Regions from separate parts of the Clavibacter phaseoli genome, predicted to be linked through region 2. Evidence: riboswitches for the same ligand, from Rfam matches in the RefSeq annotation. Region 2 holds a riboswitch; the other holds the start of a gene.
The links. Region 2 has a riboswitch for thiamine pyrophosphate ahead of FGI33_RS06120 (ECF transporter S component). Riboswitches for the same ligand answer to the same signal wherever they lie in the genome.

Region 1: linked by a shared signal. The riboswitch ahead of thiM (hydroxyethylthiazole kinase) and the one ahead of FGI33_RS06120 (ECF transporter S component) in region 2 are both predicted to bind thiamine pyrophosphate.

Annotation. Positions count from the first base shown of each region.
Region 1 is NZ_CP040786.1:546,492-552,132, reverse strand. Features, by position in the region: gene FGI33_RS02565 (S9 family peptidase) at 1-1,664, shown strand, start outside; TPP riboswitch at 1,728-1,819, shown strand; gene thiM (hydroxyethylthiazole kinase) at 1,810-2,643, shown strand; gene thiD (bifunctional hydroxymethylpyrimidine kinase/phosphomethylpyrimidine kinase) at 2,640-4,892, shown strand; gene FGI33_RS02550 (hypothetical protein) at 4,917-5,261, opposite strand; gene FGI33_RS02545 (cupin domain-containing protein) at 5,501-5,641, shown strand, end outside.
Region 2 is NZ_CP040786.1:1,305,708-1,311,348, forward strand. Features, by position in the region: gene FGI33_RS06095 (metallopeptidase family protein) at 1-272, shown strand, start outside; gene FGI33_RS06100 (hypothetical protein) at 397-669, opposite strand; gene FGI33_RS06105 (nucleoside/nucleotide kinase family protein) at 679-1,227, opposite strand; gene FGI33_RS06110 (energy-coupling factor transporter transmembrane component T family protein) at 1,217-2,011, opposite strand; gene FGI33_RS06115 (ABC transporter ATP-binding protein) at 2,008-3,570, opposite strand; gene FGI33_RS06120 (ECF transporter S component) at 3,573-4,226, opposite strand; TPP riboswitch at 4,262-4,372, opposite strand; gene FGI33_RS06125 (hypothetical protein) at 4,475-4,807, opposite strand; partial or broken gene glgX (glycogen debranching protein GlgX) at 5,015-5,641, shown strand, end outside.

The DNA.
Region 1 (5,641 bases), 760 kb from region 2:
ACGGGTCGCTGCTCGCGTACTCGACCGACGTCGAGGGCGACGAGCGGTTCACGCTCCGGATCCGCGACCTCGCGACGGGCGAGGACCTCGCCGACGAGATCCCCGGCACCAGCCACGGCGCCACCTTCTCGGCCCACGGCGACCACCTCTTCTACGTGACGGTCGACGACGCCTGGCGCCCCGACACCGTGTGGCGCCACCGCGTCGGGACGCCCGCGTCCCAGGACGTGAAGGTGTTCACCGAGCCCGACGAGAGCTACTTCGTCGGCTTCGGCATGACCCGCAGCCGCCAGTACCTCACCGTGTACGTCGGCTCGAAGATCACGACCGAGGTGCTGCTGCTCGACGCCGGGGATCCCACGGGCGAGTTCCGCTCCGTGTGGCCGCGCCGCCACGGCGTGGAGTACGACGTCGACCACGCGGTCATCGACGGGAGCGACCGGCTCCTCATCCTGCACAACGACGGCGCCACGAACTTCGAGCTCGTCGACGTGCCGGCCGACGACCCGACCTCCGCGACCGACCGCCAGGTCGTCATCCCCCACGACGACGAGGTGCGCCTCGAGGACGCCAGCGCCTTCGCCGACCACCTCGTCGTCTCGTACCGCCGCGAGGGCCTGACCCGCGTCGGCGTGATCCCCTTCGACCGCGTCCTCGACGGCGAGCAGCTGCACGAGATCGCGTTCGACGAGCCGATCTACACGGTCGGCACGGCGAGCAACCCCGAGTTCGCGCAGCCCACCGTGCGCCTCGGCTACACGAGCCTCGCGACCCCGGCGACCACCTTCGACTACGTGCTCGCGACGCGGGAGCTGCGCCTCCTCAAGCAGCAGCCCGTGCGAGGCGGATACGACCCCGACGACTACGTGCAGACCCGCGAGTGGGCGACCGCGGAGGACGGCACGGAGATCCCGCTCTCGGTCGTCTACAAGCGCGGCCTCGTGCACCCGGGCACGCCCGCGCCGCTCCTGCTGTACGGCTACGGCTCGTACGAGACGAGCATCGACCCGTCGTTCTCCATCGCCCGGCTGTCGCTGCTCGACCGGGGCATGGCGTTCGTCATCGCGCACGTGCGCGGCGGCGGCGAGATGGGCCGGCGCTGGTACGACGAGGGCAAGACGCTCACCAAGCGCAACACGTTCACCGACTTCGTGGCGGCGGCCGACCACCTCATCGCCCGCGGGTGGACGAGCCCGGAGGAGCTCGTCGCCGAGGGCCGCAGCGCCGGCGGCCTGCTGATGGGCGCGGTCGCGAACATCGCGCCCGACCGCTTCGCCGGGATCCTCGCGGGCGTGCCGTTCGTCGACGCCCTCACGAGCATCCTAGACCCGTCGCTGCCGCTCACCGTGATCGAGTGGGACGAGTGGGGCGACCCGCTGCACGACCCCGAGGTCTACGCCTACATGAAGTCGTACACGCCCTACGAGAACGTGCGCGAGGGCGTCCAGTACCCGCGGATCCTCGCGGTCACGAGCCTCAACGACACGCGCGTGCTCTACGTCGAGCCCGCCAAGTGGACGGCCCGCCTCCGCGAGGTCGGGGCGCCCGTGCTGCTGCGCACCGAGATGCAGGCTGGCCACGGCGGCAAGTCGGGTCGCTACGACGCGTGGCGCGAGCGCGCCTTCGACTACGCGTGGGTGCTGGACGTGGCGGGGCTCGCCTAGCGCGCCACGACGGCACCGCCGCCGGCCGTCCTGGCAGGTGCGACGCGTCTGGCCCTAGGGTGGATCCCTGACACGGGGTGCCCACGAGGGCTGAGATGAGACCCGTCGCACCTGATCCGGTTCGCACCGGCGGAGGGATGTCATCATGAGCGCTGCGCGCCCATCGGCCCACGAGATCACCGGGGCGGAGGCCGGACCGTCGTCGGCCGACCTCCTCCGCCTGCTGCGGGAGCGCGCTCCGCTCGTGCAGTGCATCACCAACGCGGTCGTCACCGGCTTCACCGCGAACGTCCTCCTCGCGCTGGGCGCCGCGCCCGCGATGACGGACGTGCCGACCGAGGCGGGGCCGTTCGCGCGGATCGCGTCGGGCCTGCTCGTCAACCTCGGCACGCCGCACGCGGAGCAGCGGAAGGCGGCGGTCGAGGCCGCGCACGCGGCGCGGGAGGCGGGCACGCCGTGGGTGCTGGATCCCGTCGCGGTCGGCGCCCTGCCGGTGCGGACGCGGCTCGCCCACGAGCTCGTGGCGCTGTCGCCGACGATCGTGCGCGGCAACGCGTCGGAGGTCATCGCGCTGGCGACCGGCGGCGCGGGCGGGCGCGGCGTCGACGCGACCGACGAGGTGGAGGCGGCGCTCGACGCCGCGACCCTGCTGGCGGGGACGTACGGCACGGTGGTCGCGGTGTCCGGGCCGGTCGACCACATCACCGACGGGACGCGGATCGTGCGCGTGGCCACGGGCGATGCCCTGCTCACGAAGGTGACGGGCGGCGGCTGCGCGCTCGGCGCGGTGATGGCGGCGTTCGCGTCGCTGGACCCGGATCCGCTGCGGGCCGCCGTCGCCGCGACGAGCGTCTACACGATCGCGGCCGAGATCGCCGCGGAGGGGGCGCGCGGACCCGGCTCGTTCGCGGTCGCGCTGCTCGACGCGCTCGACGCCGTCACGCCCGAGCTCGTCGCCCGCCGCGAGCGCCTCGCGTGAGCGGCCTCGACCTCTCCGTCTACCTCGTCACCGACCCCGCGCTGTGCGGGGCGCGCGGCGTGCCCGCGGTCGTCGCCGCGGCGGTCGCTGGCGGGGCGACGGCCGTGCAGATCCGCGACAAGCACGCGAGCGCGGCCGAGCTGCTGGCGACGGTCGTCGCGGCGGCGGGTGCCACCGACGCGCATGCCTCCGCGCATCCCGGCGCCCCGCGGCCGCTGCTGCTCGTCGACGACCGCGTCGACGTCGTCCTCGCGGCGCTCGCCCGCGGCGTGCGCGTGGACGGCGTGCACGTCGGCCAGTCCGACGTCCCCGCCGACCTGGTGCGGCGGATGCTCGACGCCGCGAGCCCCGACCGCCGCCTCGTCGTCGGCCTCACCGCGAACACGCCCGCGCACGTCGAGGCGGTGCGGCGGCTCCCCGCGGGCACGGTCGACTACCTCGGAGTCGGCGTGATCCGCCCCACGAGCACCAAGCCCGACCACCCGGCGCCGCTCGGGCACGACGGGTTCGGGATCATCGCGGGGCTCTCCCCCGTGCCATGCGTCGCGATCGGCGGGGTGGACGTGCGCGACGTCGAGCCCATCGCGGCGGCGGGCGGCGCGGGGACGGCCGTCGTGTCGGCGGTGTGCGCGGAGGAGGATCCCGAGGCGGCGGCGCGCGAGCTCGCGGACGCGTGGGCGCGGGCGCGCTCCGCCGCGGTCGGCGACGCGACGGAGGACGAGATCGACGTCACCGCATCGCCCGAGGACCCCGCGATCCCGCGCCGCGCGGTCCCCCGCGTCCTCAGCATCGCGGGCACGGATCCCACGGGCGGCGCCGGCATCCAGGCCGACCTCAAGTCCATCGCCGCGAACGGCGGCTACGGCATGGCGGTCGTCACGGCGCTCGTCGCGCAGAACACGAGGGGCGTGCGCGAGATCCACGTGCCGCCCGTCGCGTTCCTGCGCGCGCAGCTCGACGCGGTCTCCGACGACGTCGCGATCGACGCCGTGAAGGTCGGCATGCTCGGATCCGCCGCCGTGGTCGACGAGGTCGCCGACTGGCTGCGCGCGGTGCGCCCGCCGGTCGTGGTGCTGGATCCGGTCATGGTCGCGCAGTCCGGCGACGCGCTCCTCGACGCCGACGCGACCGAGGCGCTCCGCCGCCTGCTGCCGCTCGCGGACGTCGTCACCCCGAACCTGCCCGAGCTCGCCGCGCTCCTCGGCGAGCGCGAGGCCGACGGCTGGGACGCCGCGCTCGCGCAGGGGCGGACGCTCGCCGCGCGGCCCGGCGTCCGCGTGATCGTGAAGGGCGGGCACCTGCGCGAGGACGACTGCCCGGACGCGCTCGTGACGCCGGGCGCGGACGGCGCGCAAGCCGCGGTGCACGTCGTCGACGGCCCGCGCGTCGCGACGACCAGCACGCACGGCACCGGCTGCTCCCTCTCCAGCGCGCTCGCGACGCTGCAGCCACGCCGCGGCGACTGGCTCGCCGCCCTCACGGAGGCGAAGGCCTGGCTCACCGGATCGCTCGCGCACGCGGAGGACCTCGAGGTCGGATCCGGCGCCGGCCCGCTCGACCACCTGCGCGCCCTGTGGGACGCCGCCGGCACGCACGCCGGGCCGGTCTCGGCGGAGATGTGGGCGGGATCGGCCGACCTCCGCCGCGAGATCGACGACCTCCCCTTCGTCCGCCGCCTCGGCGACGGCACCCTGCCGGAGGCGTGGTTCTCGCACTACCTCGCGCAGGACGCGATCTACCTCCGGGCCTACTCGCGGGTGCTCGCGCGGGCGAGCCAGCTCGCGCCGACGCCGGACGCGCAGGTCGCGTGGGCGCGCTCGGCTGCGGATGCGATCGCGGCGGAGTCGGCGCTGCACGAGGAGTGGCTGTCCCGGCATCCCGCGCCCGCGGTCGCCGGCCGGGTGACGCGCGCCTACGTGGACCACCTGCTCGCGCACGCGGCCGGCAGCGACTACGCGGTACTCGTCGCGGCGCTGCTGCCGTGCTTCACGATCTACGCGGACGTGGGCACCCGGCTCCGGGCGGCGGGATCCGCGGCGGCGGCCGCGGGCGACGCGCACCCGTACGCGGCGTGGCTGGCGACGTACGCGGATCCGGCGTTCGCCGCCGCCACGCGGCGCGCGTGCGAGCTGGTGGACGAGGCGGCGGTGATCGCGGGTCCGAGCCGGCGCGCGGCGATGCTCGAGGCATCGCTCGTCTCCGCTGCCTACGAGCGCGACTTCTTCCGCGCCCCGGAGGCGCTCGGCTGAGCCGCGCCGGCTGCCGGACCCGGGTCAGTCGAGCTGCGCCAGGCGCTGCAGCAGCAGGTCGCTCGTCTCGGCGAGCGTGCTCGACGCCCAGAGCAGCGCGACGATCGTGAGCGCGACCATCGTCCCGGCCGGGGCGCGCTTCACCAGGCGGTCGACCAGCAGCACCAGCACCGACGCGACCGCGACGACGGTCCCGGCGACCGAGGCGAACGCCATCCGCACGTAGGCGGTCGCGTCGGGCGACGTCCAGCTGTCCGCGGCTAGGGCGATCGCCGCGGGCACCAGGACCAGGCCGCACAGGAGGATCAGGGGCGCCGGCAGGAGACGCCCCCGCACGGGCGGACGGGCGTCGACATCGGGCGCGGTCATGGGGCCGAGCGTAGGGACATCGTCACGGCCGCACCAGCGATCGGCACGGACGGGGGCGCAGCTGAGTCCGCGGGGCGATCCCGTCCGCGCGTCGCGCGGAGGACGACCGCACCTGGGGACGCCCCGGCCCGCTCCCCGCGGCACCCGCGGGAGGATGCCCGTGCCCCGACGCGACCACCGCGCCGGGGCTCCCCGTTCCACGACCCGGGCACCCGCGTGCCCGACAGAGAGGACTCCGCATGCGCGTCCAGGCCGAGACCCCCGCCATCACCATGCCCGCCGACCAGGTCACGGGCGACGCCCGCCTCCGCTGGCTCTCCACCCCGCAGTCGCCCGAGCAGCGCGCGGTCGTCGCCGCCGTCGCCTTCGCCGCGGGCGCG
Region 2 (5,641 bases):
GGCTCGACAACGTCGTGTTCGTGGTCGAGGACCGGCCCGAGGACGGGTCGCTCGACCTGCTGGGCCTCTACGACGGCGTGGCCATGACCGAGCGCGGGCAATACGGGTTCGGCGAGATGCCGGACCGCATCGTCGTCTACCGCGAGCCGCACCTGCACGAGGCCGAGGACATGGACGCGCTGCGGGATCTCGTCCACGTCACGCTCGTGCACGAGATCGCGCACTTCCACGGCATCGACGACGACCGGCTCCACGAGCTCGGCTGGGCCTGAGACTCACCGCGGACGCACCGGCCCACGGTCCGCGCATCGTGCGGCCCGGACGCATGACGACCCCGGCAGCCGCAGGGCGGGCCGGGGTCGTCGGCGGGCGCTCAGGCGCCGGATGTGCCGGGGATCAGAGCTCGAGGGACTCGTCGTCGCCCTCGCCGAGGACGTCGTCGCTGCCGTCGGCCACGAACGTGTAGGTCACGCGCTGCTCGCCCGCGACCTCGGACACCTGGCCGGCGCGGTACTGGAAGAGAGACTCCTTGCCCTCCACGGCCGACATGGTGCTGATGGTCTCGTCGTGCTGGCCGTCGACGAGGACGCGGGTCTCGGTGGTGCCCTCGAGGGGGCCGTCGGCGTAGACGGCGAGGTAGCGGACGTCGGACGGTGCGGAATCGGTCATGGCCTCAGGCTACCCGGCCGCCGCCACGGCGTCCGTGCGGACGACGGCGTCGGCCAGGGCGCGCGGATCCTCCCGGTCGACGTGCGCGCGCCACTGCGCGTCCCAGCGCTCCCACTCCCGCGCGAAGGCCTCGCCGTCGCGGGCGATGGCGCGGGCCCGTCGCACGGCGTCATCCGCCTCCACCCAGATGCGGTGCGTGGCGAGGCGCGCGGCGGCCCGGGTCAGGGATCCGCAGCCCTCGACCACGAGCGGGCGCCCCGGGTCCAGGTCGTGCCACTCCGCGGGCGCGTCGGCGGACCAGTCCCAGCGTCGCCAGCGGGGGCGGCCGCCCGGGCGCATCTCCGACAGGACCTCGCGCTCGAGGTGCCGGGACGCCGCCTCGAGGCCGTCCCAGCCGGGGTAGACGTCGTCGAGCCGGAGGAGCTGAGCGCCGGGCGGGAGCCCCGCGTCCGGGTCGCCGTCGCGGACGAGGGCGTCCGCCAGGGTCGACTTGCCGGAGCCGGACGGGCCGTCGACGAGGACCAGCGCCGGGCGTCGCTCCCCCGCCTCAGGCCGCACCGGAGCCCCACGTCCCGGCCGCGACGGCGGCCGCCACCGCGCAGGCGGCCACGAGCACGGCGACCGCCACGACCAGCGCCTCGCGACGGCCGATGACGCTGGGCCGGGCCCACGTGCGGGCGGTGCCGCCGCCGAAGCCGCGGGCCTCCATGGCGGTCGCCAGCTTGCTGCCGCGCCGGATGGAGAGCACGAGGAGCGCGAAGGCCTGCCCGGCGAAGCGTCGGATCCGGCCGCGGTCGGCGACGCCGCGTGCACGACGGGCCAGCTCGAGCGAGCGCCAGTCGTCGAGGAGGAGGCCCACCAGCCGGACGCCCGCGAGCGCCCCGAGGACGAAGCGGGACGGCAGGCGCGCGACCTGGGCGAGGCCGTCGGCGAGGTCCGTGGGATCCACGTCCGTGAACAGGGCGAGAGAGGCGACGCCGATGGCCAGCACGCGCAGCGTCGTGGCGACCGCCAGCAGGACGGACCCCTCGCTGACGACGACGAGCAGGAACTGGGCGTACACGTCGCCGGACGTGCGGCCGTAGAGCAGGATCGTCAGACCGGCGCCGGGCGCCGCGATCCAGATCGGGATGCCCCGGACGAGGAACGCGCGCGGACGGATCCCCGCGGCGGGCAGGAGCAGCAGCTCGAGCGCGAGCGCCACGCCCGCGGAGACCACGTCGAGGCTCAGCACGAGGACGAGCGTCAGGACGAGGGCCGCCGCGAGCCGGGCGACGGGGTTGACGGCGGCGAGGCCGGTCGCACGGGCGGCGGGCACGACCGAGGTCGGGGCGGCGCTCACCGCACGACCTCCAGGCGGGCGGCGGAGCCCGGGACGGCGTCGAGGCGGAGGACGTCGTCCGCGAGCGCGCGGACGAGGTCCGCGTCGTGGGTGACGGCCAGGACGCCGACGCCCGCGCGGTCGACGAGGTCGGCCAGGAGCGCGACGAGCTCGGCCCAGGTGCGGGCGTCCTGCCCGAACGTCGGCTCGTCGAGCACGAGGAGGCGCGGCGCGGTCGCGAGGGCCGTCGCCACGGAGAGGCGCCGCTTCTCGCCGCCCGACAGCGTGAAGGGGTTGGCCTGCGCGAGGCCGTCGAGGCGCAGGCGCGTGAGCAGCTCGTCGACGCGGCGGGCGGCGTCCGCGGGATCCATGCCCACGGCGCGCGGGCCGACCTCGAGCTCCGCGCGCACGGTGCCGGCGAGGAGCTGGTGCTCCGGGTCCTGGAAGACGGTGCCGATGCGGGCGGCCAGCTCGCGCGAGCGCCAGGCGACGGGATCCGCGCCGAGGCCGTCGGCGAGGGCCGCCTCCGCGACGACCCGGCCGGACAGCGCGGGCAGGAGGCCGCCGAGCGTCAGCGCGAGCGTGCTCTTGCCGCCGCCGTTCGGTCCGGTGAGGGCGGTGACGCGGCCGGAACCGAGCGCGACGCCGACGCCGTCGGCCACCGCGGTGCCGCGGGCGCCGCCCCGCCCCACGGCGAGGCCGTCCGCGCGGAGGAGCGTCGCGGGCGCGGCCCGATCGCGGACGGGCGCGGCCGGCTCGCGGCCCGGCACCCAGACGCCCGCGGCGGCGAGGGACGCGCCCTGGTCGCGGAGGACGTCGTCGGGCGCCCCGTCGGCGAGGACCCCGCCGTCGGCCGCCAGCACGACGACCCGGTCGACGAGGTCCTGCCACACGGCCACGCGGTGCTCGATGACGACGAGGGTCGCGCCGGTCCGCTCGACCACCGACCCCACGGCGTGACGCACCTCCCCGACGCCCTCGGGATCGAGGTTCGCGGTCGGCTCGTCGAGCAGCAGGAGCCCCGGCCGCATGGCGAGGACCCCGGCGAGGGCGAGGCGCTGCTTCTGCCCGCCGGAGAGCGCGGTCGTGGAGCGGTCGAGGGCGACGTCGAGGCCCACCGCGTCGAGCGCGTCGCGCACGCGCGCCCAGATCTCGTCGCGCGGGACGCCGAGGTTCTCGCAGCCGAACGCGACGTCGTCGCCGACGCGGGAGAGGATCACCTGCGCATCCGGATCCTGCAGCACGAGCCCCGCGCGGCCGCGGCGGGCGGCCGGATCCTCCCCGTCGACGAGCAGGGTGCCGCGGGTCTCCCCCTCGTCGTCGCCGCCGAGGACGCCGGCGAGGGCGTGCATGAGCGTGGTCTTGCCCGCGCCGGACGCGCCGAGCAGCAGCACCCGCTCGCCCGGCTCGATGACGAGGTCCACGTCGCGGACCGCCCAGGCGCTCCGACCCGCGTGCCGCCAGCCCCAGCCCTCGGCCCGCACGGACGCCCCGCCCGCCGCGTCGGCCGTCGCCTCCGGCCCGGCGAGCGGGACGCGCGACGCGTCGATCGACGCCGTGCGACGGCCCGGCCGCCGCACGGTCAGACGCGGGCCGCGGTGTCGCGGCCCGAGGCGAAGCGCGAGAGCGCGCCGGTGCGGGCGAGCGCTCGGGCGACCAGCCACGAGAGGAGCCCCGCGACGATCGCACCCGAGACGAGCGCCGCCACCGTGTAGATCGTGGCGAACAGCGGCGTGGATCCCGGGTAGTACGTGATGAGGTCCGTGATCGCCATGCCGAGCCCGGCGCCCATGCCCGCGAGCACGGCGACGTAGGCGCGCCAGTTCGCGTAGAGGAAGACGAGGAGCACGAGCTCCGCGCCGAGGCCCTGCGTGAGGCCGGAGAGCAGCGTCCCGACCCCCCACACGTTGCCGACGAGCATGGAGACGAACGCCGCGAGGAGCTCGCCGTAGAGGGCGGCGCCGGGCTTGCGGATGACGATGCCGGTGAGCACGCCGGCGAACAGCCAGCCGCCGCCCGCGAGCGCCTGGAGGCCCGGCAGCAGCGGCTCGAAGAAGCCGCCGACCGGCACGGACGCCGTGTTCCAGATGACGAAGACGAGGCCGGACGCGACGCCCAGGACGCTCGCCACGACGATGTCGATGACCCGCCAGCGGGCGCGGAGGCCGGAGCGCGGGGTGCGGGCGCCGGAATCGGCGGGGACGGCGGACGCCGTGGAGGACGGTGATGCGGTCATTGGTCGTGCCCTTCGGATGCGATGGAAGAGGGCACGGGTGGAGAAAGGAAACCTCCCTGCGCTGGCATGATCCAGATCAGGTTCGACGGTCGAAGACTGGGGGTCTTCCTCTCAGCCCGGCTCACCGGACTCCCGTGTTCACGGTGAGCATAGCGCGCGTCCGACGCGCCCGGGGCGCACGTCCCCGAACGCACGGGAGCGCGGGCACCCGAGGGCACCCGCGCTCCGCGGTGGTCGTGCGACGTGCGCTACTTCAGCGTCTTGATGAGCTTGACGAGGACCTTGCCGGAGATCCAGATGACGGGGGTCGCCACCGCGAGCAGCGCGATGACGTTGGGCTGGAACCGCACCTCGCCGTCGGTGGCGATGTACGCGCCGATGGGCCACGTGGCGCCACCGCCCCCGCCGCCGCCCGCGACGTTGCCGTCGGAGTCGGGGAGGTCGCTGCCCCCGCCGAAGCCGTACCAGGCGAATGCGACGGGCACGATGGTCGAGCCGTCGATGTCGAGGGGGTCGCCGTAGACCGTCCCCACTCCGGCGTTCTTCACGTTCTCTGCGAGCTGTGCGACGAGGTTGGTCATGCGTCCCACCGTACCCCGCTGCACCCGTCGGATGCGGGCCGATCCGGGTCCTCACGGTACCCTCGCCCCTGGTGCGTCGCTGCGTCGCATCCGGCCTCCCTGCCGCTGCGGCCCCGCGGATGAACCGCCTGCCCCGCCCCCGACGGACACCGCGCACCCTCCCCGTGCGCGCCGTCTGCGGACGAGTCGACCCAACTGGAGGACCACTTGCACACCTGGCCCGGAAACCCCTACCCGCTCGGCGCGACCTTCGACGGGAGCGGCACGAACTTCGCGCTCTTCAGCGAGGTCGCCGAGCAGGTGCAGCTGTGCCTCATCGAGGAGGACGGCACCGAGACCCGCGTGGACGTGACGGAGGTCGACGCGCACGTCTGGCACTGCTACCTCCCGCACGTGCAGCCGGGGCAGCGCTACGGCTACCGCGTCGCCGGGCCGTACGAGCCCGAGGCCGGTCACCGGTCCAACCCCGCGAAGCTGCTGCTGGATCCCTACGCCAAGGCCACCTGCGGCGAGTTCGACTGGCACCCGTCGCTGTTCGCCTACGACTTCGGCGACCCGTCGAGCCGCAACGACGAGGACTCGGGCCCGCACATGATGCTCGGCGTCGTGGTCAACCCGTTCTTCGACTGGGACGGCGACCGCCTCCCCCGCACGCCCTACAGCGAGACCGTCGTCTACGAGGCGCACGTGAAGGGGCTCACGCAGCTGAACCCGCGGATCCCCGAGGAGCTGCGCGGCACGTACGCCGGCATCGCGCACCCCGCCGTCATCGACCACCTGCAGAAGCTCGGCGTGACGGCCATCGAGCTCATGCCGGTGCACCAGTTCGTGCAG